4 regions of the Streptomyces sp. NPDC102462 genome follow, and region 3 is predicted to be linked to each of the others. Evidence: riboswitches for the same ligand, from Rfam matches in the RefSeq annotation. Region 3 holds a riboswitch; each other region holds the start of a gene.
The links. Region 3 has a riboswitch for cyclic di-AMP ahead of ACIRFL_RS12520 (transglycosylase family protein). Riboswitches for the same ligand answer to the same signal wherever they lie in the genome.

Region 1: it holds a riboswitch for cyclic di-AMP, as region 3 does, so the genes downstream of both, ACIRFL_RS03325 (NlpC/P60 family protein) here and ACIRFL_RS12520 (transglycosylase family protein) in region 3, are expected to answer to the same signal.
Region 2: it holds a riboswitch for cyclic di-AMP, as region 3 does, so the genes downstream of both, ACIRFL_RS17965 (transglycosylase SLT domain-containing protein) here and ACIRFL_RS12520 (transglycosylase family protein) in region 3, are expected to answer to the same signal.
Region 4: it holds a riboswitch for cyclic di-AMP, as region 3 does, so the genes downstream of both, ACIRFL_RS29870 (M23 family metallopeptidase) here and ACIRFL_RS12520 (transglycosylase family protein) in region 3, are expected to answer to the same signal.

The regions. Positions count from the first base shown of each region.
Region 1 covers NZ_JBIWKB010000002.1:252,856-260,223, reverse strand. Annotated here, with positions in the region: gene ACIRFL_RS03330 (tellurite resistance/C4-dicarboxylate transporter family protein) at 1-475, opposite strand, end outside; gene ACIRFL_RS03325 (NlpC/P60 family protein) at 609-1,799, opposite strand; cyclic di-AMP (ydaO/yuaA leader) riboswitch at 1,808-1,979, opposite strand; gene pcrA (DNA helicase PcrA) at 2,240-4,726, shown strand; gene ACIRFL_RS03315 (M23 family metallopeptidase) at 4,794-6,347, opposite strand; gene ACIRFL_RS03310 (esterase/lipase family protein) at 6,890-7,368, opposite strand, start outside.
Region 2 covers NZ_JBIWKB010000018.1:89,266-96,633, reverse strand. Annotated here, with positions in the region: gene fahA (fumarylacetoacetase) at 88-1,320, opposite strand; gene ACIRFL_RS17975 (FAD-dependent oxidoreductase) at 1,668-2,864, shown strand; gene ACIRFL_RS17970 (HAD family hydrolase) at 2,979-3,785, shown strand; gene ACIRFL_RS17965 (transglycosylase SLT domain-containing protein) at 3,795-4,286, opposite strand; cyclic di-AMP (ydaO/yuaA leader) riboswitch at 4,292-4,473, opposite strand; gene ACIRFL_RS17960 (CocE/NonD family hydrolase) at 5,729-6,391, opposite strand; gene ACIRFL_RS17955 (polyprenyl synthetase family protein) at 6,715-7,368, shown strand, end outside.
Region 3 covers NZ_JBIWKB010000011.1:45,035-52,402, forward strand. Annotated here, with positions in the region: gene ACIRFL_RS12505 (DUF501 domain-containing protein) at 1-528, opposite strand, end outside; gene ACIRFL_RS12510 (septum formation initiator family protein) at 558-1,034, opposite strand; gene eno (phosphopyruvate hydratase) at 1,146-2,432, opposite strand; gene ACIRFL_RS12520 (transglycosylase family protein) at 3,251-4,006, opposite strand; cyclic di-AMP (ydaO/yuaA leader) riboswitch at 4,010-4,177, opposite strand; gene ACIRFL_RS12525 (transglycosylase family protein) at 4,360-5,394, opposite strand; gene ACIRFL_RS12530 (cytochrome P450) at 5,540-6,868, opposite strand; gene ACIRFL_RS12535 (hypothetical protein) at 6,865-7,368, opposite strand, start outside.
Region 4 covers NZ_JBIWKB010000042.1:22,437-29,804, forward strand. Annotated here, with positions in the region: gene ACIRFL_RS29870 (M23 family metallopeptidase) at 1-948, opposite strand, end outside; cyclic di-AMP (ydaO/yuaA leader) riboswitch at 956-1,115, opposite strand; tRNA gene ACIRFL_RS29875 (tRNA-Met) at 1,469-1,542, opposite strand; gene ACIRFL_RS29880 (alpha/beta fold hydrolase) at 1,615-2,418, opposite strand; gene ACIRFL_RS29885 (MerR family transcriptional regulator) at 2,500-2,862, opposite strand; gene ACIRFL_RS29890 (MFS transporter) at 2,939-4,171, shown strand; gene ACIRFL_RS29895 (dihydrofolate reductase family protein) at 4,277-5,407, opposite strand; gene ACIRFL_RS29900 (MarR family winged helix-turn-helix transcriptional regulator) at 5,547-6,062, shown strand; gene ribA (GTP cyclohydrolase II) at 6,214-6,849, shown strand; gene ACIRFL_RS29910 (DHA2 family efflux MFS transporter permease subunit) at 6,877-7,368, opposite strand, start outside.

The DNA of each region.
Region 1 (7,368 bases), on a different contig from region 3:
CGAGCCACGCCGTCGACTCCGCGACGGCCAGGGTGGCGCCGAGCGCGGCGAGTCCCTGGGTGGCGACGCAGAGCAGGAACACCGCCCCGGGCATCCGCCGCCGCAGGCCCCGTCCGACGAGGAACAGCAGCACCGGCCAGAGCACGGCGGCCAGCGCGAGCAACGCCGCGGCAAGGGTGTGCCCGCCGAGCGCGGAGATACGGGTGCCGAGCACGGTCGTCGCGGCCACGGCGCTGAGCGCGCCCGGCGTCCGCGCGGCGGCCAGCCACCGCTGCCGGTCGCGCAGCATGCCCGCGGCGCAGTCAGCGGCCAGCGCCAGCCAGGCGACACAGCCCAGCGCCAGCGTGATCAGGGACAGGACCTCGTACCCGGTCAGGTGCAGCCCCACCGAGACGATGCCGGTCGCCATCACGGCGGCCCCGGCCGCCGGCGGACGCTGCGCCCACCAGGCGCGAAGGGGTGAGGTGCCGGGCATGCGCCCGATGCTAGGGAGCACCGGGCGCACCGACGGCGTGGCACGCGCGCGTACGTCGCAAAAACGCGCGGGCGCGGGACACGGAGGGATCAGGAACGCCGCCACGCGCGCGTGGGCGCGCAGCCCGACCGGCTCAGGCCGGCCGTACCACGCTGTGGATGATCGAGTCCCCCGCGTAGTAGATCGACTCCTCGCGGACGTAGGCGCCCGGCTTCGGGGCGTGGATCATCATGCCGTTGCCGATGTAGAGACCCACGTGGCTGACGTCGTCGTAGAAGAAGACCAGGTCACCGGGTTGTGCGTTGGCGAGGGAGACCGTGGTGCCGGCCTCGACCTGGCTGTAGGTGGTGCGCGGCAGGCTGACGCCCGCGGCCTTCCAGGCGGCCTGGGTGAGCCCCGAGCAGTCGTAGGAGTCGGGTCCGGTGGCGCCCCAGACGTACGGCTTGCCGATCTGCGCGCGGGCGAACGCGATCGCCTTCTCGGCCTTGGTGGCGTAGCCGGAGCCGGACGAAGACGAAGAAGACGACGAAGAGGAGGAAGGGGAAGAAGACGAAGAAGACGACGAGGAGTCCGTGGAGTTCGACGCGTCGCTCTTCTGCCGGGCCGCCTCCTGCTCCGCCTGCTTCTTGGCCAGCTCGGCCGCCTTCCGCGCGGCCTCCTGCTGCTTGCGCTTCTCGATCGCCGCGAGCCGTGCCTTCTCCTCCGCCGTCAGCTTGGACAGCAACTGGCGCGCGGTGGAGAGCTTCTTCTGGACGGTGGCCTTGGCGGTCTGGAGTTCGTCCTGCGACTCGGTCAGTGTCTCCAGGCTCTTCGTGGCCTCCCGCCGCTTCTTCATGGTCGTCGACTGCTCGGTGACGTAGTCGTCGACCGCGGTCTTCTGGCGCGAGGTCAGCCGGCTCATCAGCTGCGTCCGGTCGAAGTAGTCCTGCGGGGTGTCCGCGAGCAGGAAGGTGGCGGTGTCGGGGGCGGCGGCCCCGGTCCGGTACTGCGCGGCGGCGAACGCCCCCAGTTCCTCACGGGCCTTGTTGAGCCGGTCCGTGCGCCGGGCGACGTCGTCCAGGAGGGTGTCGACCTGCTTGCGCTGCTTGCCGGTCCTCTCCTTGGCCGCGTTGTACTTCTCGGTCGCCGACTCGGCCTGCCGGTACAGGTCGTCGACCTTCCTCTGCACCTCCTCCACGCTCGGCCGGTCGCCGTCGGGGGAGGGGGCGGCGTTCGCCGTCTGGGAGAGCAGGGCCACGGAGGTGAGGGCGGCGGTGGCCAGGGCGGGGGTCCGTATGCCGGCCGCGCGGGTACCCGCGGAGCGTGACTTGCGATGCGACGCCAAGGGAGGCGACTCCTTCCGTGTTCCGCCTACCGAGTTAGCTGTCGGGTTCGGGCGGGTGGTTCGGAAGGGTTGCCCTACGGCCGTTCCCCGCGCGGGGGTTGGGCCGATTCACCCCAAGGTCGGTGTGGGTCCCCGGCTCCGCGCACCATGCGGGCGCGCCGGACTCGGCGGAGGCCGTGCGGCCCGGCGACGTTCGCCGGTGGGGGTCGTACGGCCTGCCCGGCACGCTAGCCAACTCGTGTGGTCCCTGTGAAGGTTGATGGGTGATATGCCCGATACATTTTCGTGACCTGACGGAGGGATTCCGTCTGGGTGACAGGGTGATTCCGTACGGTGAGCGGTCTGTGCGGCCCGCGCCCGCACCGGATCCGCCGCAGGAACCGGCCGTCTTCCCGGGGCGGCGGCGGGTTGTCGGTGGCGCGGCCTAGACTCGGAGAGCGATGAGCAGCCTCTTTGACGACAGCTTCCTGGCGGACCTCCGAGCCCCCCGCGGGCAGGAGGAGGAGCCCCCGCCACCGCCCGAGGACGATCACGCTCCGGAGCCGGTTCCGGACGATCTGTTCGGCGGGAAGTTCGACGTGCCCCCGGACCGGGACTCCTACTACGGCAACGGCGCCCCACGGCCGGTCATCGACCCGGCCACGCTCCTGCACGGGCTGAACGAAAACCAGCGCGCCGCCGTCGTGCACGCCGGCTCCCCGCTGCTCATCGTGGCCGGCGCAGGCTCCGGCAAGACCAGGGTGCTCACCCACCGCATCGCCCATCTGCTGGCGGAGCGCAAGGTGCACCCGGGGCAGATCCTCGCGATCACCTTCACCAACAAGGCCGCGGGCGAGATGAAGGAACGCGTCGAGCAGCTGGTCGGCCCGCGCGTCAACGCGATGTGGGTGATGACCTTCCACAGCGCGTGCGTGCGCATCCTGCGCCGGGAGAGCAAGCGCCTCGGCTTCACCTCGTCCTTCTCGATCTACGACGCCGCCGACTCCAAGCGGCTGATGGCCCTGGTCTGCCGCGACCTGGACCTCGATCCGAAGCGCTTCCCGCCCAAGTCCTTCAGCGCCAAGATCTCCAACCTGAAGAACGAGCTGATCGACGAGGAGGACTTCGCCGCCCAGGCCGGCGACAGCTTCGAGAAGACCCTCGCCCAGGCGTACGCGCTGTACCAGTCCCGGCTGCGCGAGGCGAACGCGCTCGACTTCGACGACCTGATCATGACGACGGTCAACCTGCTGCGCGCCTTCCCGGACGTCGCCGAGCACTACCGCCGCCGCTTCCGCCATGTACTCGTGGACGAGTACCAGGACACCAACCACGCGCAGTACGCCCTGGTGCGCGAACTCGTCGGGACCGCCGAGCACCCCGTGGACGTGCCGCCGGGCGAGCACGACCTGCCGCCCGCCGAACTGTGCGTCGTGGGCGACGCCGACCAGTCGATCTACGCCTTCCGCGGCGCGACCATCCGCAACATCCTCCAGTTCGAGGAGGACTACCCGGACGCGACGACGATCCTCCTGGAGCAGAACTACCGCTCCACGCAGACGATCCTGTCCGCCGCCAACGCCGTCATCGAGCGCAACGAGTCCCGCCGCCCCAAGAACCTGTGGACCAACGCGGGCGCGGGCGCCACCATCACCGGGTATGTCGCGGACACCGAGCACGACGAGGCACAGTTCGTCGCCGACGAGATAGACCGGCTGACCGACGCGGGCGAGGCCAAGGCCGGCGATGTCGCCGTGTTCTACCGCACCAACGCCCAGTCCCGTGTCTTCGAAGAGGTCTTCATCCGCGTCGGCCTGCCCTACAAGGTCGTCGGCGGCGTCCGCTTCTACGAACGCAAGGAGGTCCGCGACGTCCTCGCCTATCTGCGGGTGCTGGCCAACCCGGAGGACTCGGTCCCGCTGCGCCGCATCCTGAACGTGCCCAAGCGCGGCATCGGCGAGCGCGCCGAGGCGATGATCGACGCACTCGCGCAGCGCGAGAAGATCAGCTTCTCGCAGGCGCTGCGCCGCGTGGACGAGGCGTACGGCATGGCCGCCCGGTCCACCAACGCCGTCCAGCGGTTCAACGCGCTGATGGAGGAGCTGCGCACCATCGTCGAGTCCGGCGCGGGCCCCGCGACCGTCCTGGAGGCGGTGCTCGAACGCACCGGCTACCTCGCCGAGTTGCAGTCCTCGACCGACCCGCAGGACGAGACCCGGATCGAGAACCTTCAGGAACTCGCCTCGGTGGCCCTGGAGTTCGAGCAGGAGCGCGGCGAGGGAGAGGCCGCGGGCGGTACGCTCGCCGACTTCCTGGAGCAGGTCGCGCTGGTCGCCGACTCCGACCAGATCCCGGACGAGGAGGAGGGCGACGGCGTCATCACGCTGATGACCCTGCACACCGCCAAGGGCCTGGAGTTCCCGGTGGTCTTCCTGACCGGCATGGAGGACGGCGTCTTCCCGCACATGCGCGCCCTCGGCCAGACCAAGGAACTGGAGGAGGAGCGCCGCCTGGCGTACGTCGGCATCACGCGCGCGCGGGAGCGGCTGTACCTCACCCGGTCCGCCATGCGCAGCGCCTGGGGGCAGCCCTCGTACAACCCGCCGTCGCGGTTCCTGGAGGAGATCCCGGCCGCCCATCTGGAGTGGAAGCGGACGGGAGCCGCGGCGCCCGTGTCGTCCGGACCGGCCTCCGGCATCGCGGCCTCGCTGTCGTCGTCCCGCTCCCGCTCCTCCGCGGCGGGCGGGTCCGGGTTCGCCACGCGCAGGACGTCGGAGAAGCCGGTGGTCTCCCTGGCCGTCGGCGACCGGGTCACGCACGACCAGTTCGGGCTCGGCACGGTCGTCGCCGTGGCGGGCACGGGGGACAAGGCCCAGGCGACGATCGACTTCGGAGACTCCAAGCCCAAGCGGCTGCTGCTGCGGTACGCGCCGGTGGAGAAGCTCTAGTCCCTTGAGCCGGGCCCCTGCCGACCGGCGGGGGCCCGCAGGACCGTGAGCCGGTGGGTCGGCGGTCTTACGTCGGGTCGACTCCGTGGCTGCGCAGCCACGGCAGCGGGTCGATCGCCGAGCCGCCGGCCGGGCGCACCTCGAAGTGCAGGTGCGGACCGGTGGAGTTGCCCGAGTTGCCGGAGTACGCGATCGGCTGCCCGGCCTTGACGGATGTACCGGAGACGACCCGGTAGCTGGAGAGGTGGCAGTACCACGTCTCCGTGCCGTCCTTCGCCGTCACGATCATCATGTTGCCGTAGGCGCTGTTCCACTCCGTGCGGACGGTGCCGTCCGTCGCGGCCATCACCGTCGTGCCGTACGAGACGGGAAAGTCGATACCGGTGTGCACGGACATCCAGTTCACGCCGGCCTGACCGAAGTAGGCGCTGAGCCCGTGCTGGGCGACCGGGATCGCGAACTTGGGGCGCAGCCGCTCCCTGAGCGCCGCCTCGGCCTGCGCCTTCTTCTTCTCGGCGTCCTGCTGGGCCTTGAGGTCGATGCGCTCCTGCGTACGGCTGGCCCGGTCGGCGAAGTCGTCGGCGCCGGCGGAGAGGCTTTCCAGCTGGGTGTCCAGCTTGTTGTTGGCCGCGGACGGTTTCACCGGCGTCGCATCGGAGGCGGAGGCGGTGGTGTCCGTGCCGTCGTCGGTCAGACCGCCCACCGAGGCGGCGGCGATACCGGCGACCCCCATCACACAGGCCGAGGGCACGGCGATGGTCAGCAGCGCGGAGCGTTTGGCGGGCGGGCGGCGCCGGGAGCGGGCCGCGGCGCGTGAGCCCGTGCGCGATGCGGGCGCCGGGGTGACCTCTTCCTGGTCGTCGAGCAGCGGCATCGCCGCGGGCAGTTCACCGGTGGCGGTCAACTCGCCCTGTTCCGGGGCGTGTTCCTCGTAGGCGGCCGGCGCGGCGTCCTCGTATCCGGCTTCGTCGTATGCGTTCTGCTCGTACGCGTTGTCCTCGTATGCGTTGTCCTCGTAGGAGTTCGCTTCGTAGGCGTTCGCGTCGTACGAGGTCTGCTCGAAGGTGCCGGTCGCGTGCTGGTCGAAGGGCTCGGCCCGCTGCTCGGACCCGGCGCCGTCGGAGTTCCACTGCGTGGCGTCGTACGCGCCGGTGTCGAACGCCTGGGTGCCCCACTCCCACTGCTGGGTCGGGTCGGCACCGCCGGACTGACCGGCCTGGAGCCAGGTGCCGGCGTCCCACTGACCGCTGGTCTCGGGCGATGAGCCCTGCTGCGGCAACGTCCACGCCGTGGCGTCGTAGGCACCGCTGTCGTACCCGGCCTGGTGCTGCGCCGCATAGGGGTCGTAGTTCAGGGTGGCGTGGGCCCCCGTCGACCACTGTGTGCTGTCGTACGCGCCGGTGGCCCCGGCCTCTCCCGGGAGGTTGCCGAAGAGGGGGTCGGCCTCGAAGGCCGCGGTGGCCTGCGGGCCCGACGGAAATCCGTTGGCGTCGTAGCCGCCGTGCGTGGTGAAGTCGCCGTACTGGGTTTCCTGTGCGCCGTACGACGCGTAGTGCGCCGAGGCCGCTTCGGAAGCCGGAGCCGGGGTGGTCAGGGTCCCCGACGGGTGACGGTCGTTCACCAACTTCTCTTTCGCCTCGACAACAGGGGCTGCCAGAGCAGTGCGGCGACTGTACCCGGCGGTATGCGGGCGCGACAATCTTCCGCTGGTTTCGCGTCCGCAGGAAACGGGCATTCGGCTGTGTTTCGGGGGACCGTGGACCCGGGTTTGGCCTTGTGTTCGAAGAGTGTTCGACGGCCGAGGGGTGTCCGGGAGCGTGAGCACGCCTGCTGCGGGACGCGCGGTCGCGTTGTGTGGCCGTGTTGTGCGCGTTGTGGCGGTCGTGTTGTGCGCTCGTGTCGGGGGTGGTTCTGGCGGCCGGGTCGGCGGTCCCGGCCGCGTCGGGAGGCCCTGAAGCGGGCGCTCTGGAAGGCGGACGGGAACGGGTCGGGCGGCCCCGAAGCCGGTCGGGAACGGGGCCGGGTGTCGGTCGGAGCCTGGTCGGGAGCCGGGTCGGGCGGCGGCCGATCGGGGGCCCCGGGCCGCCCGCAGCCCGCCGCCGGCTCTCGGCCCGCCGCTCGCTCTCCGCTCGCTCTCCGCCCTGCGCGCTCCGTCCTCCGCGCTCAGGCCACGGTCAGCCCGGCGGGACCGGAGACGACGCCCGTGTCCGTCGGCCCGGCGTCGAGCGCCTGCCGTATGCGCGCCGCGACCGCGGGGTGCACCGGCAGGGCGAGGTGCCCTATCCCGGTCACCGGCACGTTCTCCGCCAGCAGGTCGGGATGGTCGAGGCAGGCGCTCTCCAGCGGGTCCATCACCGAGTCGAGGTCGCTCCAGAAGCTGACGAACCGCGTACCGCAGTCGGGCGCGGGCAGGGCCAGCTCCTCGATGACGTCGGAGCCGGGCCGCATCTGGCGCACGATCGGGTGGGCGTTCGCGAGCGGCACGGCCCGGGTGCCGGAGTGCGGGGTGCCCAGCGTCACCAAGGTGCGGATCCGGTTGTGACCGCTCAGGCGCTGTACGTAGTAGCGCGCGATCAGCCCGCCCAGGCTGTGCCCCACGATGTCCACCTGCGGGCTGCCGGTGCGCGCGCAGATCTCCTCGA
Region 2 (7,368 bases), on a different contig from region 3:
CGGGTCCCGTCGCCGGTCGCCGGGCTGGGGGCGGCTGCCGGTGGCGGGTGGGTGCGTATCAGGAGTTCGGTGTCTGGCGGGTGCGCGTCAGGAGTTCCGGTCAGGCTGTGCGGTCACGCGGCCGGTGACGTCGCCGAGTCCCACGCGGGCGCCGCCGGGGCCCGGTGCCCAGGCGGAGAGGGTCACGACGTCCCCGTCCTCCAGGAACGCCCGCTTGCCGTCGGGGAGTTCGAGGGGGTCCTGGCCGTTCCAGGTCAGTTCGAGGAGCGAGCCGCGCTGGTCCGGCTCGAGCCCGCTCACCGTTCCCGACCCGTACAGGTCGCCGGTGCGCAGCGAGGCACCGTTCACCGTCAGGTGGGCCAGCTGCTGTGCGGCGGTCCAGTACATGGCGGAGAACGGCGGCTCGGACACCACATGACCGTTGATCGCGACGGTGATCCGCAGGTCGTAGCCGCCGGGCTCGTCGCCGGAGCCGGAGTCGTCCAGATACGGCAGCAGGGGATGGGTGCGCGGCGGCGGTGCCACCCGGGCGTCCTCCAGGGCCTCCAGCGGGGTGATCCACGCCGACACGGACGTGGCGAAGGACTTGCCGAGGAACGGGCCGAGGGGGACGTACTCCCAGGCCTGGATGTCCCGCGCGGACCAGTCGTTGAGGAGGCACAGCCCGAAGACGTGCTCCCGGAAGTCGCCGAGCGCCACCGGCTCGCCGCGCGTGGACGGCACGCCGACCACGAAACCGACCTCGGCCTCGATGTCCAGCCGGACCGAGGGGCCGAAGACCGGTGCCGGGTCCGCGGGGGCCTTGCGCTGGCCCGACGGCCGCACGATGTCGGTGCCGGAGACCACGACCGTGCCGGCGCGGCCGTGGTAGCCGATCGGCAGGTGCTTCCAGTTCGGGGGCAGCGAGTCCGGGGCGTCGGGGCGGAAGATCCGGCCGACGTTCCGGGCGTGGTGTTCGGAGGAGTAGAAGTCGACGTAGTCGGCGACCTCGAAGGGGAGGTGCAGAGCCACCGACGACAGGGGGTGGAAGAGCGGTTCGATCGTCTCCCGGTGGGAGGGGACCGTCAGCCACGCAGTCAGGGCGCGCCGGACGTCCGACCACGTGGTGCGGCCCGCGGCGAGCAGCGGGCCGAGAGTGGGCCGCGCGAGCAGCGAGACGTACGGCGAGCCGAGCGCGGCCGCCGCGGCGCCCGCGTCGAGCACATGGTCGCCGAGCCGCACGCCGACCCGCCGCTCCTGGCTGCCGGTGGGCGAGAACACACCGTACGGAAGGTTGTGCGGTCCGAAGGGATCGCCCTCGGGGACGTCGAAGGGGGGCATGGGTGCTGCCTCACTCTCATCCGTGCCGTGCATGGTCATGTGTGCCGTGGATCGCGGACCACGTTACGGGTGGGTTGCCTCCCTGGGCAGTGTCTGAAGAGTGCGCAATGCCCGAATAGGCCCTGTTGTCGGAGGGGGCAATTCCGGCTTAGCGTCCTTTGAGGGGACACGGGCGGGGTGGGTCCGGTCCCTTGGGGAACAACAACCGGCCACACAAGCCACAGGCCGCAGGCGTGGACCCGCCGTGCGGGACGGGCCCGGCCACCTCTGTCAGATCCGGCGGGCCGGCCCGCCGCGGCAGTACGACCAGCGCCACGAAGTAGGCGTCACGTCCGGGGAGGGACCACGTGATCCAACCGGTAGCAGTCATCGGTGCCGGACCCTTCGGCCTGTCCACCGCTGCCCATCTCAAGGCGCGCGGGATCCCCGTGCGTGTCTTCGGCGACCCCATGGCGAGCTGGCGTGACCACATGCCCGCCGGGATGCTCCTGAAGTCGACCCCGGCGGCCTCCAGCATCGACGCCCCGCAGCCCGGCCACACCCTGGCCGACTACTGCGACGCGGCGGGCATACCCCGGCTGGTCGCCGACGAGGACATCGTCCCCGTCGAGACGTTCCTCTCCTACGGGGAGTGGTTCCAGCGGGAGCTGGTGCCCGACCTGGAGCGGGTCCGGGTCGTCTCGGTCGACCGGCGCCCAGGCGGCGGTTTCGACGTCAGGCCGGCCTCGGGCGAGTCGTTCCCGGCCCGCGCCGTCGTGATCGCCACCGGGCTGTCGGGCCTGTCCCATCTGCCCCCGGTGCTGGCCGCCGCCGCGGCGGACGGACCCGCCCCGACGGGCCCGGTCTCCCACAGCTCCCAGCACCATGACCTCACCCGGTTCGCCGGCAAGGAGCTGATCGTCGTGGGCGCCGGGCAGTCCGCGCTGGAGACCGCGGCGCTGGCGGCCGAGGCGGGCGCACGCGTGCGCGTGGTCGCGCGGCGCCGCGTCGGCTTCGATGCCCCGCCGTGGCAGCAGCCGCGGCTGCGTCCCGAGTCGCCGTTCGGCCGCGCCTGGTCGCTGTGGGCCCTCAGCCGCTACGCGCACTCCTATCGCCACCTCCCCGCGCACACCCGGCACTACCTGGTCCGCAGGGTGTGCGGCCCGCTCGGCGCCTGGTGGCTGCGGGACCGCTTCGAAGGCAAGGTGCGGGTCGCGGAGATCGACCGCGTCATGGGCGCGGAGGCCCCCGACGGCACGCCGGTCCTCACGGTCCGCACCCGCACCGGAGCCACCGGCCGGTTGCCGGCCGACCATCTCATCGCGGCGACCGGCTACCGCGTCGACATAGCCGCGATGGGCTTTTTGAGCCAGGGCATCCGAGCCGGGCTCGCCGCCAGCCGGGGCACTCCGGAACTCGGCCCCGGCCATGTCTCCTCGGTCCCCGGCCTCTACTTCACCGGTCTGCCCGCCGCGGCCTCCTACGGCCCGGTGATGCGCTTCGTGTGCGGCACCGAGTTCGCCTCGCCGCGCCTGGCGCAGCACCTGGTGGCGGCACACGCCTGAGGACGCGCCACACCGGACGAGCGTGTCGCCGCGGCCTCCGTCTCAAGCAGGAGGAACGCAAGGGGCCGCGAGGAGCGGTGAGTCGCGGCGGCCCGCTGTCCGTATTCTCTGGTCATGGCCGCTCCTCCCGCATATTCACTCGTCGCCACCGACCTTGACGGAACGCTCCTGCGTGGCGACGACACGCTCTCCGACCGGTCCCTCGCCGCGCTCGCGCGCGTGGCACGGGCCGGCGCCCGGCACCTGGTGGTCACGGGGCGCCCGGCGCCACGGGTGCGGCCGTTGCTCGACACGCTGGGCCGCGGGGGGCTCGCGGTGTGCGGACAGGGCGCGCAGGTGTACGACGCCGCCACGGACCGCCTGCTGTGGTCGGTCACCCTGGACCGGGAGTTGGCCGAGACCGCGCTCGGCAAGATCGAGGCCGAGGTGGGGCAGGTGTACGCGGCCGTCGACCAGGACGGGGTGAGCGGGCTCACGCTCATCGAGCCCGGTTATCTGATGCCGCATCCGACGCTGCCCGCCGTCCGCGTCGAGCGGCGCGACGATCTGTGGTGTGCGCCCATCAGCAAGGTGCTGCTGCGTCACCCCGCCCTGTCGGACGACGAGTTGGCGGCGACGGCGCGCGCGGTCGTGGGTTCCCTGGCGACCGTGACGATGTCGGGGCCCGGGACCGTCGAGCTGCAGCCCTGCGGCATCACCAAGGCCACGGGTCTGGCGCTGGCCGCCGAGCACCTTCGGCTGGCTCCTGAAGGGGCCGTCGCCTTCGGCGACATGCCGAACGACATCCCGATGTTCGACTGGGCCGCCCACGGGGTGGCGATGGCCGGCGCACACCCCGAGTTGAAGGCGGTGGCCGACGAGGTCACCCTGTCGAACGAGGACGACGGCGTGGCCGTCGTCCTCGAAAGACTGTTTCCGTGACGGGGTGCGTCAGTAGGCGCCGTTGACGTTGTCGATCGAGCCGTAGCGCTTGGCGGCGTAGTTGCAGGCGGCCGTGATGTTGGCGACCGGGTCGTAGATGTCGTACGACGTCCCGTCCACGTGGTAGGCGTTGAACGTCGGGTCGATCACCTGGAGCAGGCCCTTGGACGGGATGCCCTTGGCGGCGTTGGAGTCCCAGAGGTTGATGGCCCGCGGGTTGCCCGAGGACTCGCGCATGATGTTGCGGTGGATGCCGTTGTAGGTGCCGGGGATGTTCTTCTCCGCCATGATCGCGAGCGATTCGCGGATCCAGCCGTCGAGGTTGTCCGGGTACCCGGCAGGCGTCGTGCCGGCCGTCGTCACGGTCGCGGGGGTGGCCGCGTGGGCGCCGGTGGCGCCGAGGAGCGGCAGGGCGAGCACGGCGGCTCCGGTGCCGGCCACGGCGAGGGTGCGGACGAGGCGGTTGGTGCGGGGGCGGCGGTGCCGAGCGGCTGCAGACATGGCGTTGTTCCTCTCCGGCGCCTGCGAGGTGAGCTGTCGGGTTCGGGCTGGGGAGATGCCCGGCCGGCCGCCGAAAGGCGGCGCGACTTCACCCCTAGCCGTTCCGGTCGGCTGTGCCGTCCGGCCCGGCGGCCTACCTGGGTCCCCCGCTCCTGCCGTACGAAATGTGGTTCGTCGATGGGTCACGTCGGGTGGCGGCAGGATTCGGCGTCCATCCGACTGGCCCGGAAGCTATGCGACCGCACATGTCGGAAACAAGTGGTGGATTCCCTGCTCGTACCAATTGACATGCGATTGAGATGTATGGGTCGCTTGATCCTTTGCTATTGCCAAGGGTCAACTGGGCATTAGGGAAAGGGTGGTGGGGGGTGCGGGTGGGGTGTGGCGCTACGGTAAAGGGTGACCCAAGTCACTCCCCTTGAGGCTCAAGTGCATTCGGCATCAAGGGGAATTGAGGCGCCAATAGCGGCAAATCGGTCACTTCATCCCATGGGTCGCGGAATTCGCTTCCCCGGGTGGCCGACGTCACAGGAAATCTCCGAACGGACTTGGACCGTCGCCTCCCACGGCGGATCCGGGCGGTGCGGCCGCACCGGGCGCTGCGAACGGGCGCGGGCCGACGGCAGGTCGTTCCCGGCGGTCGAGTACGTCTCCGCCGCGTCCTCGGTCCACTCCAGACCGCCCGGGTACGCGCGCGTGCCCTCGCGGCACGGGGACACCTCCGGCCGCCACTCGTCCACGGCGACGTCCCGCACCACCGGCTCCGCCGATTCGGGCCATGGCCAGACCTGCGGCCAGTACTCGGAGGAGACCGTGCGGCGGATGCGGTGACCGGGCGGGAAGACGTATCCGGCGCCGCCCAGTTCGACGATCGCCTCCTTCGCTTCCTTCGCCTCCTGAGTGGCAACCGGGGCCGGGGCGCCGCCTCCTGGTGGTCAGGTGACGCCGGGTCCAGTACGCCCCTGGCGACCAGGGTCGACGCGCCGTCCGGGGCGACGTCGCAGCCCAGATGGCCAGTTGCGTCCGCGGCGCCCGGCGGATCAGACGCAGCCGCATCCTGGGCCGCCCGAGCGCCCAGCTCTCCTCGGTCACGCAGGCGGACCGTACGTCCTCGGCCCGCTGGTCGGGCGGCACGTCGGTCTCGTTGCCGACCGGGCGGAAGCGGCCTGCGTCCACGCCGGTGTGCACAGGGAGCGCGCCAGGACCGGGGTGCCCGATAGCTCGTGGGCGATGCTCGTCACGTTGGGGGACGGCCAGCCGGGTTCGCCGACCCGGCGGCGCGGGGCGCGCCCGGGCGGTGGACTCGACGACGTACGCGCGCAGGACCGGTTCGGACATCACCGGACGCGCGCCCACGGAGCCAGGGGGGCGGCGCCCGCGGGGCCACGGGAAGTGGCGGACACGGAGCCGTGGGGAGGGTCGGACGGCGGGCCGCCCTTCAGTCAGTGGTCCCACCAGCGCAGGGTCTGCTGGAGGAAGCCGATCGCCGGTCCGGGTGACAGGTCCCGGTCGGGGTAGGGGTGCGACCAGGGGCCGATCGACCCGCGGACGCGGTCGTGGGGAAGGCGTTCGACCAGACGGAGGACAGTGTCGTGGCAGGGGTCGTACCAGCCGCCGACCGCCGGCACCGCTGCCTTGACGGTACCGAGGGCCAAAGGCTGGCCGGTGGTGTGCGGGGCGGAGGTCAGCGCCTTCAGGTGGGCCTGCCGGACGGCCTGCCAGGAGTCGCCGGTGTACCGCGGGTCGGGCGGGAGGGCGGCGGCCGACAGCGCCGCGGCGGAACGGGCGTGCAGACGGGCCGCGACGGCGGAACCTCCGGGGCCCTGCCGTTCGTTCTCGTAGCGGCCGTCCGGGCAGCGGACGGCGACGACCGCCTTGAGCGGCTCGGGCGCGAGGGCCGCGATCCGGAGGGAGGCGGAGCCGCTCCGGGAGATGCCGAACACGCCCACGTTGCCGCCGTACCCATGCGCGTCCACGCGGACGGAGACGTAGCCGTGACCCGCGTACCAGGGGTGCCGCTGGGCGCCGCGCGGCGCGGTCCGGTCGGTGAGGCGGTCCGGTGCGTACTCCAGGAGGGTCGGTTCGTCCGTCAGGGGGCGCCACACGCGCGCGTACAGCCGTGTCCCGTCGGCGAGGGGGATCCGGAGGTCCGTGTGAACGGTTTCGTAGGGGAAGCACGTACGGATGTGCGGGGGCGGCGTTCCGGGGCATTAGCGGGGCAAAAGGTGTCGTATCCCCATGAGTCCATGAATATCGGATTGTATCGGCTGATAGGCGACATACCGGTCGTGATCCGATACCGCCCGGGCTGCACGGTGGGCGCTATCGGTGATCGAAACCTGACCGGATACGCTGACTTGAGTGATGGCAGCGACCTATCGACAAACCGTGTAATCGCCAGCAGACACCAGCAGACAGGAGACCCCTCGTGACCGTCGTCGGGCCGTTCGGGCTGAGCGTGCGGGACCAGGCTCTGGAAGCCGATGTCCAGGCCGGATTGGCGGCTGTCGAGGAAGGCTTGCTCGAAGCCACCAAGAGCGAGGTGCCGTTCATCACGGGGGCCGCGCAGCACCTGGTCCGGGCGGGTGGCAAGCGGTTCCGCCCGCTCCTCGTGATGCTTGCGGCGCAGTTCGGCGACCCGTACGCGCCCGGGGTGGTGCCGTCGGCCGTGGTGGTGGAGCTGACCCATCTGGCGACGCTGTACCACGACGATGTGATGGACGAGGCCGCGGTGCGGCGCGGGGTGGACAGCGCGAACACCCGCTGGGGCAATTCGGTCGCTGTCCTGACCGGCGACTTCCTGTTCGCGCGCGCCTCGCAGATCCTCGCCGACCTCGGTCCGGAGGCGGTGCGGGTGCAGGCCGTCGCGTTCGAGAGGCTGGTCACCGGGCAGATCCTGGAGACGGCCGGGCCCTCGGACGGCCGCGACCCGGTCGAGCACTACCTGGACGTGCTCGCCGGCAAGACGGGTTCGCTGGTCGCGGTGTCGTGCCGGTTCGGGGCGATGATGTCCGGCGCCGACGAGACGGTCGTGGACGTGCTCACGCAGTACGGCGAGCGGCTGGGCGTCGCCTTCCAGCTC
Region 3 (7,368 bases):
GTCGGTGTCCTTCGCGGGGACCGTCACGCACGGCCCCTTGCGCCACCACTCGGGCAGCAGGGCGATCGCCTCGTCGCCCAGCGGGTTCACCCCGGGCCCCGCGGCCAGCGCGTGGGCGACCAGGACGTGCAGGCACTTCACCCGGTCCGGCATGCCGCCCGCGCTCGGGAAGCCGGTCAGCTCCTCGATCGCGTCCCGGCGCCGGATGTAGTCCTCGTGCGCGGCACGGTAGGCGGCGGCCAGCTCGGGGTCGGTGGCCAGACGGCCCGTCATCTCCTTCATGACGCCGTTCGCCTCCAGGGTGCCGATCGCCGAGGAGGCGCGCGGGCACGTCAGGTAGTACAGCGTCGGGAAGGGGGTGCCGTCCGGCAGCCGTGGGGCCGTCTCCACGACGTCCGGCTGCCCGCACGGGCAGCGGTGGGCGATCGCGCGCAGCCCCCGGGGCGGCCGGCCGAGCTGCTGCTCGAAGGCCGCGACGTCCGCGTCGGTGGGCTCGGTGCGCGCAGTGCGCGGCGGAGGCGTTTCCATGACTGTGTTCAGGGTGTCTTTCTGTCGGTTCACTGGTCGGCGGCGTCGGACCGGTCGACCCCGTCCCAGACGTTGGCGTACCAGGGACGGTGGGCGGCCCCCTGGTCGGCGCGGGCCTGCTTGGCCGCGTCCGGGTCGATCACGACGTAGCCGGTCTCGCCGGGCAGCACATAGTGCAGCCGCTGCCGGATCTGCGCTTGCGCGTACGCGTCGTCCTGCCAGCGCGCCTTGAGGTCGCGCAGTTGCTCGACCCGCTCCCTGGCCTGCCGCTGCTGCCGCTCCAGGTCGGAGATCTCGGCCCGCTGGGAGACGTACTGGCGCATCGGGTAGGCGAGCGCCACCACCATCGTGCACAGGACCAGGGCGAGCAGCGCGGCCCGGCCGGTGAGCCGGGAGCGGCGGGCCTGGCGGCGGGTCTGGGAGCGGTAGACCCGGGCCGCCGTCTGCTCCCCGAGCAGCCGCAGCCTGGTCGCGGTGGAGAACCGGTCCCGGTCCTTCGCGGCCATCTCCCGCCTCCCCTTGCCTGCGTGCGTCATACGCGCGTACGTCCCCGGACACGGTACGGGACCGGGTACGGGGACGTACGTACGACTGGCTGAGCCCTGGCCCTTACCGGATCAGCCCTTGAAACGCGGGAACGCGCTGCGGCCCGCGTACACCGCGGCGTCGTCGAGGATCTCCTCGATGCGCAGCAGCTGGTTGTACTTGGCGACGCGCTCGGAGCGGGCCGGGGCGCCGGTCTTGATCTGGCCGCAGTTGGTGGCGACGGCCAGGTCGGCGATGGTGACATCCTCGGTCTCGCCGGAGCGGTGGGACATCATGCACTTGAAGCCGTTGCGCTGGGCCAGCTCGACGGCGTCCAGGGTCTCGGTCAGGGAGCCGATCTGGTTGACCTTGACCAGCAGGGCGTTGGCGCTGCCCTCCTCGATGCCGCGGGCCAGCCGCTCGGGGTTGGTGACGAACAGGTCGTCGCCGACGAGCTGGACCTTGTCGCCGAGCTTGTCGGTGATGACCTTCCAGCCGGCCCAGTCGTCCTCGAACAGCGGGTCCTCGATGGAGACGAGCGGGTAGGCCGCGACCAGTTCCTCGTAGTACTCCGTCATCTCGGCGGCGGAGCGCTCCTTGCCCTCGAAGACGTACTTGCCCTCCTTGTAGAACTCGGAGGCGGCGACGTCGAGCGCCAGGGCGATCTGCTCGCCGGGCACGTAGCCGGCCTGCTTGATCGCTTCGAGGATGAGGTCGAGGGCCTCGCGGTTGGAGCCCAGGTTCGGGGCGAAGCCGCCCTCGTCGCCGAGGCCGGTGGACAGGCCCTTGGACTTCAGGACGGACTTGAGGGTGTGGTAGACCTCGGCGCCCCAGCGCAGCGCCTCGGAGAAGGACTCCGCGCCGATCGGGGCGATCATGAACTCCTGGATGTCCACGTTGGAGTCGGCGTGCGAGCCGCCGTTCAGGATGTTCATCATCGGCACCGGCAGCAGGTGCGCGTTCGGGCCGCCCAGGTAGCGGAAGAGGGGGAGGTCGCTGGCCTCGGAGGCGGCGTGGGCGACGGCGAGGGAGACGCCCAGGATGGCGTTGGCGCCGAGCGAGCCCTTGTTGTCGGTGGCGTCCAGGTCGAACATGGCCTGGTCGATCAGGCGCTGCTCGGTGGCGTCGTAGCCGACCAGCTCCGGGCCGATCTGCTCGATGACGGCGAGGACGGCCTTCTCGACGCCCTTGCCCTGGTAGCGGTTGGGGTCACCGTCGCGCAGCTCGATGGCCTCGAAGGCGCCGGTGGAGGCGCCGGACGGGACGGCGGCACGACCCGTGCTGCCGTCGTCGAGGCCGACCTCGACCTCGACCGTGGGATTGCCTCGGGAGTCCAGGATTTCCCGGGCTACGACGACGTCGATGGACGGCACGAGCATCTCCTTCTTGGGATGTGACGCTGGAAGTGCGGGGCTGTGCGCCTTGCGACTAGAGCCTAACCGGCCCGGGGCCCCCGGCCGGTCGCCGACCGCCCCGTGGACAGGGTGACGACAGGCTGACGGTACACATTGTTTCCAACCGGAACAAAGGGCGGTGCGGAAATCGCGGGCGCGTCACGGGAGGAGACGGACGCGACGGGGGACGGGAAGCGGCGGGGAGGGGGCGGCCGGGAGAAGACGGGGAGAAGGCGAGGGGAAGGCAGGGGGAAGTGAGGCGCGCGGGACTGTGGGCGCCCGAGGGCCCTGCGGAGGGGCGGCTGCCTCGAACAGCCTCGCGGGCTCCAGGGGAACCGCGAGAGTCGGCCTCTCGGCGGGAAGCGCTGGACAAGGACGGCCGGGCGGCACCGGAGGGACGGCGCTGAACAGCCATGGGGGGGGCGGCACTGAACACGGCGCTGCAAGCGGCCCCTGGGGCAGCGCCGGGCGGGCGGCGCTGGAGCGGTCTTGGCGGGGCGGGCCGAAGAGGTGGGCGGCCGGGGAAACAGGCGGGGCGGGGCCGCAGAGGTGGGGAAGGGGGCCGGGGAGCGGAGGCTGGCGCGCAGCTGCCGTAGACGCGGGCCGGGAAACCGGGGCGGGGCCGCGAGGGGGCCTGGCAGCGGGGCGGCGGAGTCAGGGGAGCTTGGGGAAAGGGCCCGCCCCGGCGCGTACGGGGGAAGACGCGTCGGGGCGGGGGTTCCGTGGGGACGGGGCGGGCACGGGGCGCCCCCAGGGTGGGGGCGCCGCTGTGCCGGGGCTGTGGCCGGGCTGCCGGCCTGCTGTCACTTCAGGTGCAGCAGCTGGCCCGGGTAGATGAGGTCGGCGTTCGCGACGATGTCCTGGTTCAGCTGGAACAGCTTCTGCCAGCCGCCCTTCACCCCGTGCCGCTCGGCGATCGAGCTGAGGGTGTCGCCCGTGACGACCTTGTACTCGCCGTCACCCTTCTTGACCGTCTTGCCGGTCGGGGTGGTGACCGTCTTGCCGGCGGCCGGACGGTCGGCGGAACGGGAGGCGGACTGCCGCTCGGTGGAGCGGTCGGCGCCACTGTTCGAGGAGCCGGTGCCGGCGTTCGAGGAGCCGGTGCCGCTGCCGGAGTTCGAGGTGCCGCTGCCCGTGGTGGTGTTCGAGGAGCCGGTGTTGCCGCCGGACGCGGAGCCACCGCCGTAGACGGCACCGGACAGGCCCTTGCCGCAGACCGGCCAGGCGCCCTTGCCCTGGCCCGCGAGGACCTTCTCGGCGATCGCTATCTGCTGCGACTTGCTGGCCCTGTCGGCGGTGCCCGCGTACTGCGTGCCGCCGTACGCGGCCCAGGTGGAGGCCGAGAACTGCAGGCCGCCGTAGTAGCCGTTGCCGGTGTTGATGGACCAGTTGCCGCCGGACTCGCACTGGGCGACGGTGTCCCACTCGGAGGCGGTGGCCGCGGAGGCGTTGCCGGCCGCCATCAGCGGCGCGGCGACGGCCGCGCCGGTGACACCGGCGAGCGCCACGACTCGGGTGATGGACGGACGACGGTGCTTGCCCTTGCCGAAGAACAGCATGGAGGTTCCCCTCACCGACGCCTGCGAGGTGAGCTGTCGGGTTCGGGCCGGTTGAGTTGCCCGGCCACGTCTCCGTGTGGAGGCGTGGCTTCACCCCGAGCCGCTTCGGTCAACCGACCGGCGCGGCACTTACCTTGGGTCCCCCGCTCCTGCCTACGGCGCTTGACGCGACGACTGTTCCCGTACGGCCGCTGGCAGGACTCGGCGTTGCGGCAGCCGGGGCTCGCGGTGGCGAGCGGTCATGACCGTAGGCACGCGATCGCCGGAATTTCAAAGACGATCAGGGCTTCTGAGACTCATCCCACACTTTGAGCAAACCGGATATCGCCCACGAAACAGGACGTCAGCTCCCGCTACTTTTCGCCCGTTTCGCCCCCGACGTCCAGGGTCTGACCGGCGGCGATGTGGTTCGGGTCGGCACCGATGGCCTTCTCGTTGGCGGCGTAGAGCGCGCGCCAGCCGCCGTCCACGTCAAGGGAGTCGGCGATGGAGGCGAGGGTGTCGCCGACGCGGACGGTGTAGGCGTGCCGCCCGGACGGGCCTGACCCCTGGTCAGCCGTACCGCTCGCCCCGTTCTCGTCCGCGCTGTCGCCCCGGTGGCGACCGCCGCCGAGGGATCCGGTGTCGACGAGGCTCCAGGAGCCTCCGCTGCGCCAGGAATTGTCCGAGGCCGCGGACTCGGGTTCCTCCGTGGGTGAGCCGCCCTCGGGCGAGGCGCCGGGCTCGGACGGGCCCGACCCGCCGGGCTCGGCGGGGGCCGTACGGCCGTCCCCCGCATCGCGGCCGGCGCTTTCGCTCGGCGAGGGCGAGGCGGACGGCGAGGTCTCCGCGCCGGAAGCCGCCGGGCCGGAGGATGAGGACGAGTCAGACGAGTCGGAGGAGCCGGATTCTCCCGGCGAATCGGTGGAATCCAGCGATTTCTGTGCATCTGACGGCCCGGAGGACTTGGTGGAGCCCTTCGAGCCGGAGGAACCGCCGTCCGTCACGCCGGTGTCGACGCCGACGGAACCCGATGTCGAGGTGAGCCCGGACAGCAGGGCGCAGGTCGCCCACGGGGTGGTGCCCCGGTCGGCGAGGATCTTCTCGGCGACGGCTATCTGCTGTGAACGGCTGGCCTGGTCGGGGGTCGTCGCATACTCAAGACCGCCGTGACTGTCCCAGTCCTGCTGCGAGATCTGCAGCCCGCCGAAGTACCCGTTGCCGGTGCTGGCGCTCCACGAGCCGCCGCTCTCGCACTCGGCGACCCGGTCCCATGTGGTGCCGTCGGCGGCGCTCGCGCCGGTGGCGCCGAGCAGCGGAATGGCGATCGCGGAGCCGGTCACTCCGGCCGCGACGACGAAGGCCGGAGCCTGACGGGGGCGACGGTGACGACCGTTCCCGGAGAGCATGCGGAAGCCTTTCGCGCGACAGCACTGACCGGCGCGGCAGGCCACGCCGGAATGCCGCACCGATGGGTGAACGTATCGGCACACGATCGCCTGTCACAAGTTCATGCCGCGCAGATCACGTGAAGATCACAAACTTGAGGGTCTGTCATCTTCCGTCGGGGCAAGGGGCTTCGGAATCCCCCATTCCGTTCTCTTCCCGGACGGGCGTGAACTCAACGGGCAAAGTACGCAGTCCACGCATGATGAGCCCGCCGCGCCACCGCAGATCGGCAGGATCCACCGCAAGTCGCAGGTCGGGCAGGCGGGTGAGGAGGGTGGCGAGGGCGGACCGGCCCTCCAGCCGGGCGAGCGGCGCGCCCAGGCAGTAGTGGATGCCGTGGCCGTAGCCGAGGTGCTGATTGTCACGCCGGCCGAGATCGAGCACGTCCGGGTCGGCGAACCGCTCCGGATCCCGGTCCGCCGCCGCGAGGACGACGAGAACGGGGTCGCCGGCCGCGATCCGCTGCCCGCCGATGCCGACCGGCTCGGTGGCGAACCGCCAGGTGGCCAGCTCGACCGGGCCGTCGTAGCGCAGCAGCTCCTCCACGCCACTCGCCAGCAGGTCCCGTTCCCCGGCCGCGAGGGAGCGTTGCAGACGGTGACGCTGCTCGGGGTGGGTGAGCAGCGCGTACGTGCCGTTGCCGATCAGGTTGACGGTCGTCTCGAACCCGGCGAACAGCAGGATGAAGGCCATCGCGGCGGCCTCGTTCTCGGTCAGGTGCTCGCCCTGGTCGGAGGCGCGGATGAGCCCGGAGATGAGGTCCTCGCCGGGGGCGGGCTCGGCGGGCAGCGCCGCGCGCTTACGGTGGATCAGCTCGGCCAGATAGCCGCGCATCTTCTTCACCGACCGGGCCACGCCGCCCCTCGGCCCGCCGCCGTGCCGGATCATCATCCCCGCCCAGTCCCGGAAGTCGTCCTGGTCCTCGCGCGGTACGCCGAGCAGGTCACAGATCGCGTAGATGGGCAGCGGGAAGGCGAACTCGTGGATGAGGTCGGCACTGCCCCGGTCCGCGAACCCGTCGATGAGCCGGTCGGTGAGCTGCTGCACGCGCGGGGCGAACTCGGCGACCCGCCGTGGCGTGAACGCCTTGCTGACCAGCCGGCGCAACCGGGTGTGGTCCGGCGGGTCGATGTTCAGCAGATGCGTCATCAGCTCGGCCTTGCGCTCCCCCGGGATGCCGGTCCTGCCACGGGCGTGCTCGGGCTCGTCGTGATGCGCCGGGTTCTTCGACAGCCGCGGATCGGCCAGGGCCTGCTTGGCGTCGGCGTAACGGGTGACCAGCCAGGCCTCGACCCCGCTCGGCAACTCCGTCCGGCGCACCGGGGCGTGCTCGCGCAGCCAGGCGTAGGCCGGGTAGGGGTCCGCGGCGAACTCCCAGGTGAAGAGGTCGGGCGCGGCGGGGGCGTGCTTCGGCGGGTGGGGCTGGTCGGTCACTCCCCGACCGTATCGGGCGGCGCGGGGCGGACCAGGCTCCGGTCCCGCCAGTACCGGGCGCGGACCTCGTAGATCACGGCGAGCTGCCGGGCCGCCTCCGCCACGCCCCGCCGCGCCGCCATCTCCAGGTACGGGATCGCCCGGCCGTCCTCGCCGCGGCGCAGCAGCAGCGTCGCCAGCAGCAGGGCCGCGCGGTCGTCACCGAGGTCCGCGGCCCTCCGGTACCAGCCCTCCTGCTCCTCGCCCTCGGTCAGCGCCGCGAACCGCACCATCACCGGGACGTCGCCGCCCTCGACCCGCGCACGCAGCGCTGCCTTCGCCGCGTCCAGGACGGCCGCCCGGTCGACCTCCCGGTCGCCCAGCAGGGTCCACCACACCCCGTCCGGAACGGGCGGCAGGTCCCCCGTCCGCAGCGCCTCCGCGACGAGCGCCCCGTACGCCCGCCAGGTGCCGCCGGTCTCCCCCTCCACGAGCAGCCCCGATATCCCGAACATCGGTGC
Region 4 (7,368 bases), on a different contig from region 3:
GACGTTGCCCGTGGCGCCCACGCGGCCGATGACGTCCCCGGTGTTGACCTTCTGCCCGACGCTGACGCTGATCGACGACTGGTGGCAGAACCACAGCTCGGTGCCGTCGTCCAGGGTGAGGATCGTGCGGTAGCCGTAGGAGCCGGCCCAGCCCGCCTCGGTGATCGTGCCGGTGTGGACGGCCTTGATCAGTGTGCCCGTGGGGGCGGCGAAGTCGAGGCCGGTGTGGTAGCCGGAGGACCACATGGAGCCGGCCTGGCCGAAGGTGCCGGTGACCGTGTACGAGGAGGTCGGCAGGGTGTACTGCTTGGCCAGCGCGGCCAGCCGCGCCTCCTCGGCCTTCTTCTTGGCGGCGGCCTCCGCCTTCTCCTTGGCGGCGGCGGCGCGGGCCGCGGCCTCCTTCTCCGCCTTGGCCGCCGCGTCGGCGACCTCCTGGTCGGCGGCGGACACGGCCGCGGCGACGGCCTTGGTCTCGGCCTGGCCCTGCTGCTGCTCGGCCTGGGCCATGATGCGGTTGCGCAGCGCCTCGCCGGCGTCGGCGGTGCCCTCGGCGCTGTCGGCCTCGGTCACGCCGACGCTGCTCAGGGCGGTCGCGGAGCCCTTGGTGGCCTGGGCGCCGGCGCCGTCGCCGAGCAGGGAGCCGACGGAGGGCAGGTCGGGCATGGAGATGGACACCGGCGGCTTGCCGGTGTTGGCGCTCGCCATGCCCCCCGCGCCGACGGCGGCTATCACGCCGACGCCGAGGACCGCGGAGCTGCGGGCGAGTCCGCCGCCGCCACGCTGCTTGGCGACGCGGTGCCGGCCGCGCAGCGGGCGGATGGAGTCCTCGGTGGGGTTCCACTCCTCCCAGGGGCCCTCGTCGGTGCGGTAGGTGCCGTAGCCGAAGGTCTCGGTGCCGTACTGGCTCGGCGCGAACGGGGCTTGTGGGGCGGGCCGGTTGGACGCCACTCGGGCGTGCTCCTTTCCTTCCTCCGCCTACCGGGTTAGCTGACGGGTTCGGAGCAGGAAGGTCTCCTACGCGCGTATACCGGCCGTGTCTCCACGGCGGTGTCCGCGTGATTCACCCCAAGGTGGTGGTTCCCCGGTTCCCTTGCGGGATTCGGCGCGTGAGCACGGAGCCGCCTCTTGTGACGGCTGGGACGACCGCGCTGCGTTATCGAACGTTAATAGACCCGGCGGGCAGATTCCAAGCCGTTCCACTTGATCGTTAACGCTTTCGGACGGGAATTTACCGCCCATGACCGGCGAAAACCGGGCGAGTTGGCCCCTGGCGCACGGAAACTCGGGCAACCCATGGGACTTGACGGTGTGTCAGTTGTTATGCGGAGGGCGGTCGTCCGATCACCGCTCGTGACGGTGGGCTCGTGACCGTGAGCGGGTCGCGTATCCGTGAGCGAGCCGCGTCACCGTGGGCGGAAAAAACTCAGGGCCGGAATCCATGTACTGGATTCCGGCCCTGAGCCTTCAGTAGCGGGGACAGGATTTGAACCTGCGACCTCTGGGTTATGAGCCCAGCGAGCTACCGAGCTGCTCCACCCCGCGTCGGTGTTCCACCAGTGTACGCCATGCGCAGGACCGCGAGCACACGGATAACCCCCCGGACCCGCGCGGCCTTCAGTTCGGTCGCGGAAGGGTGTCGAGCCAGCCTCCGATCACCTCACGGACCGCGGGTGCGCACTCGACCTGCGGGTTGTGACCGGCGCCGTCGAGGACCACAGCGGTCATGCGGGGGTAGTGGTCGAGCAGGGCAAGCTGGTCACGCCAGCCCACGAGGGCGTCCTGACGTGTGGTGAGCAGAAGATGCCGGCCGTGGTGGACCACGCCCGGGCTCTCGGGCCACTGCGGCAGGAGGAAGTCCGCGTCGAGTTCGGCGGCGGCACGGCGGTCGTGCACCCGCCAGCCGGGGAGGATGTGCTCCTCGAAGAGAGCCCAGCTCTCCTCGGTGTGGCGGGCCATCACGGCACGGAACAGTTGAAGGTCCTCTTCGTGGGCGAGGCGGGCAAGGAGTGCGTCGTCGCGCTCGACCACGGTGCTGTCGGGCAGGGTACGTTCGGCGCCCCAGCGGACGACGGGAACGAGCAGCGCGGAGCCGAGCACCTGCTCACCGAAGCGCGCGGTCACGGCGCGGGCGATCTGCCCGCCGAAGGACTGCCCGAGAACGGCGAAGGGCCGGTCGCCGACGGTGGCGCGGATCCAGTCGATGACGGCGTCGGCCATCGTGGCCGCCGACGTCGGGCCGGACAGGCGCGGACTGTTGCCGTGCCCGGGCAGGTCGGGGTACAGCCTGCGCCAGCCGGACCGGCCGGTGAAGGCGGGTTCCAGCGGCAGGAGCAGCCGGTGATCGATGGTGTAGCCGTGGATCAGGACGATCGGTGTGCCGTCGCCGAATTCGGTGTGCCAGAGGGCGGAGTCGTTCATGGCTCAAGCCTGCAACCTTGACGCACATGTCAAGGTCAAACGAGTCGTACGGCACGCTTCCGTCCGGTGTCGAGCGAGTGGTCAGGCGAGGCTCTTGACCACCGCAAGGTACTCGTTAATGGCATCGCGGTTGCGAGTCAGGCAGTCGATGCGGCGCGCCATCTTCTCGCCCTCGCATTCCAGCGTGGCGATCATCTCCGGTGTGGCGTCCGTGAAGTGGATCGTCCGCGGGGCATCGAGGCACGGAAGTATCTGCCTGATGATCCGTGTGGGCAGTCCGGCGTCGAGCAGACCGCGGATCTGGAGCACGCGGTCGACGAGGTAGTCGTCGTAGTCGCGGTACCCGTTGTCCTGACGGCGCGGGGTGATCAGCCCCTCACGCTCGTAGTACCGCAATGATCTGGCGGAGGTCTCCGTCAGCCGGGCAAGTTCACCGATGCGCATGTGAGCAGCCTCACGTCCGGTCGGGGCAGGGTCGGATAGACCTTGACATTGATGTCAACCCTAGACGATGACGCCCATGGATCAACTGAACATCCGCCCCGGCCTCCATCCCCGCATGTCGGCGGACCGACTGCCGCTCTCGGGCCTGCTCGCGCTCGGTACGGCCGGATTCGTCACCGTCATGACCGAGGCCCTCCCGGCGGGCGTCCTCCCGGCCATGAGCGCGGACCTCGGCGTGAGCCAGGCGCATGCCGGACAGACGGTGACGCTCTACGCACTCGGTTCCGTCCTGGCGGCGGTCCCCCTCACCACCGCCACCGCCTCATGGCCACGCAGACGCCTGCTGCTCACGGCGATCTGCGGCTTCGCCGTGGCCAACGCGGTCACGGCGTTCTCGACCAGTTATCCACTCACCATGGCCGCGCGCTTCCTGGCCGGTCTGGTCGCGGGGCTGCTCTGGGCCCTGCTCGCCGGGTACGCACGCGGCATCGTCGCCCCGGAGCGACGCGGCCGAGCGATGGCCGTCGCCATGGCCGGCACGCCCGTTGCGCTGTCCGTCGGGGTACCTGCGGGGACATTCATGGCCCAACTGATCGGCTGGCGTTCCACGTTCGGGCTGATGAGTGTGCTCGCCCTGATGCTGGTCGGCTGGATTCTGCGGAAGCTTCCGGATCTGCCGGGGCAGAGTGAGCATGTCCGGGCCATACCGGTCGGCAGGGTGCTGAGAATCCCGGGCGTGGCTCCCGTCCTACTGGTGACGGGCGCCTTCGTTCTCGCACACAACATCCTCTACACCTACATCGCGGCTCTCGCGGCGGCGGCGCGGATCGAGGACCGCGTGGATGCGGTGCTGCTGGTCTTCGGAGCATGCTCACTCGCCGGCATCTGGATCACAGGGATGCTGATCGATCGGCACCTGCGACCGTTGATGATCACGGCAGTCGCGCTGTTCGGCACCGCGGCGCTCGGTTTGGGCGTGTTCATCCACCTGCCCTGGCTGCTCATCGCCTGCTCGGCCTTGTGGGGTCTGTCCTTCGGCGGTGCGGCGACTCTCCTGCAGACGGCCGTCGCCGACGCGGCGGCCCACGCCTCGGACATCGCTCAGTCGCTCCTCGTGACCTGCTGGAACGCCGGTATCGCCGGCGCGGGCGTGGCCGGCGGAATGCTGCTGGACCGTGAAGGGCCCGAGGCGCTGCCATGGACGGCACTGGCTCTGCTTGCGGTCGGCCTGACCGTGACCGTTGCCGCGAACCGGCACGGGTTTCCCAGCCGCTCCCCGCGGGGCACGAGGCCGTACGCCGACCGGTGAACTCAGGAGAACCGAGCCGTGCGCAACCGGATCGCGGATGCCGCGGCGAACACCGACGACCTCGTCGTCGCGCACCCCGGCCGACCCTCAGCCCCGTCGGTGCGCTCAGTCGAGCAGATGGCGGTTGGGCTTCCTGGCCGCGGCCTCGTACTCGGGCAGCACGACGACGTCGACGCCCGCGGCCGTCAGCAACCCGCTCCCGTCGGCCCCCGCTACGAACGTGTCCGGCTCACGCCAGGCCGTGACCACCCGTCGCACCCCCGCGTCCAGGATCAGCCGCGCGCAGGGCGCGGGCCGCGAGGCCCGCCGGGCGCACGGCTCAAGGCTGCTGTAGACCGTGGCCCCGGCCAGCCGCGGATCCGCCGGGTCGGTCTTGGCGAGCGCGGCCTCCTCCGCGTGGACCACGGGGTCGCCCTCCTCCCGGGAGAATCCGCGGGCCAGCTCCGTGCCGTCCGCGGCCACCACGACCGCGCCCACGCTGAACGCCGTCCGCGAGGGCGGGCAACGCTCCGCCAGTTCGCAGGCGATCCGCAGCCAGTGCCGGTCCGCGGCGACGGCCGCCGTACCGCTTCCCGGGGCGGTCGGCTCGTACCGCATCAGGACCACGTCCTCGATCCGCCGGGTCTCCAGGAGCCGCAGCCGCCCGCGCTGGTACTGCCCCGGCCCAAACAGCCGGGGGGCCGCCGGATCGCCGACGACCAACGGGGCGACGACGAGCTGGAGTTCGTCGGCGAGGCCCTGCCGGAGCAGTTGCGTGTGGACGGTCCCGCCGCCCTCCACCATCAGGCGCCGCACCCCGCGCGCCGCGTACAGGTGGGAGAGGATGGTCGGCCAGTCGAGGCGGGGGCCCAGCGGGACGACGTCGGCCGCGATGCCGGCTCGCCGTGCCCGCTCCGCGCCCTCGTCCGTGGCGTAGAGGATCTTCTCGCCGCCGGTGTGCCAGAACCGCGCGTCCGGGTCCAGGTCGCCCGAGCCGCTGACGGCGACCTTGAGCGGGTACTCCGGCCGGCCGGCGGCGAGCCGGGCCGCGCGCCGCCCGGGCGCGTTGACCAGCAGCCGCGGGTTGTCGGCGCGGATCGTGCCCGCGCCGATCAGGATCGCGTCGACGGACGCCCGCACCGCGTCGACCCGGTCGAAGTCGGCCGGGCCTGACAGGAGCAGCCGCTCGGGGCCGGTGTCGTCCAGGAAGCCGTCGAGGGAGACGGCGGCGGACAGCAGGACGTACGGGAAGGGCATCGGCGTGCTCCAGCGTGGAGACGGACGGGCTGGCATCGGGCGGGCCGGTTTCGGCGGCCCCGGATCGGGCGGGGCCGGTTTCGGCAGCTGCGGGTCGGGCGGGCTTGGTTCAAGTTTGAAACAAACTTACACTGGCGGCATGACGACCCGCTGGCTCACCCCCGAGGAGCAGCGCGCCTGGCGCGCGTACATCGCGGCCTCCCTGCTGCTGGAAGACGCGATCGACCGGCAGCTCCAGCAGGACGCCGGCATGCCTCACCTGTACTACTCCATCCTGGCCAACCTCTCCGATGCACCGGAGCACCGGCTGCGGATGACCGACCTGGCCGAGCGGTCGAAGATCACCCGCAGCCGGCTGACGTACGCGGTGACCCGGCTGGAGAAGGACGGCCTGGTCCGGCGCGAGGGATGCCCGTCGGACCGGCGCGGCAGCATCGCCGCGCTGACGGAGGCGGGGGTGGCGGCCCTTGAGCGCACGGCACCCGGGCACGTCGAGACGGTGCGCGCCGCCGTCTTCGACCACCTCAGCGCGGAGCAGGTGGGGCAGCTGGAGGAGATCTGCACGGCGATCGCGCGGGGGCTGCACGGGGAGGGTGCGCGCCCCACGCCCGAGGACCTGCCCTGGCGGCGCCGGTCCACGCCCTCCTGTTCCTGAGCCCTGTTCCTGAGTCCTGTTCCTGAGCGCGCCGGGCCGCTGTCGCGGGCCCGAATTCCGGTTGCTTCAAATTTTGAACATGAGTAGGCTCCCCGCCGTAGCTCTGCTTCAAAACTGAAGCAGATTCGGCCTTCGGACCCGGAGAACCCGCATGCCCGACACCCCTGTCGCCACACCGCGCGCCCGCGTCCGGGTACCGCTGCGCTTCCAGGACGGATACGCCGTCGACGCCGACCTCGTCACCTTCCACGGCCTCGCGGACGGCAGGGAACACCTCGCCGTCGTCCTCGGCGACCCCGGCACCGTCCCGCTGGTCCGGCTGCACTCCGAGTGCCTGACCGGCGACGTCTTCGGCTCGGCCCGCTGCGACTGCGGCCCGCAGCTGCGCGAGGCGGTCGAGCGCATCGCCGACCGCGGTGGCGTCCTGCTCTACCTCCGCCAGGAGGGCCGCGGCATCGGCCTCTACAACAAGCTCGACGCGTACGCCCTCCAGGACCAGGGCCTGGACACCTACGAGGCCAACGCCGCGCTCGGCCTGCCCGAGGACGCCCGCGACTACACGCCCGCCGCCCAGATGCTGCGCGCCCTCGGCATCGAGGAGCTGGACCTGCTGTCCAACAACCCCGACAAGGCGGAGCAGTTGCGGACGCTGGGCGTCGGCGTCCGCGAGCGGGTGCCGACCGGGGTGTTCCGCACCGCCCACAACGTCCGCTATCTGCGGGCGAAGGTGCTGCAGACCCAGCACACGCTGCCGCTGGGCGAGCTGACGGAACGCAACGCCGGCTGACCCGGCCCCGCCGTCACCGCCCCGCGGTCACCGCCGGGACGGACGGGTCGGGAGCAGTGACGCGGGCAGCAGGGCCAGGGCGAGCAGGCCCGCCGCGACGGCGTACGCGACGCGGAAGCCCGCCGGGTCCGGTTCCGGGCCCGCGAACCCCAGCACCACCGTGAGCAGCGCCGTCCCCACGGACGCCCACAGCTGCCCGTTGATGCTCAGCGCCGTGCTCGCCGAGGCCACCCGGTCCTTCGGCAGGTCGCGGGTCGCCGTCGTCATCGTCGGCATCAGCACCATGCCGGCCCCGACGCCCATCACCGTGGCCGCGCCGACCACCCGCCAGGGCGCCACGCCTTCCTCACCGACCTGGAGTGCCGTCAGCGCCATGCCGAGCGCGCCCACCACCGTCCCCGCGCCGACCAGGCCCCGCGGCGAGATCCGGTCGACGAGCCGGGACGCCACCTGCATCGTCGTACCGACCGCGAGCCCGACCGGCGCTCCCAGCAGTCCTGCGGCCGTCGCGGTGACGCC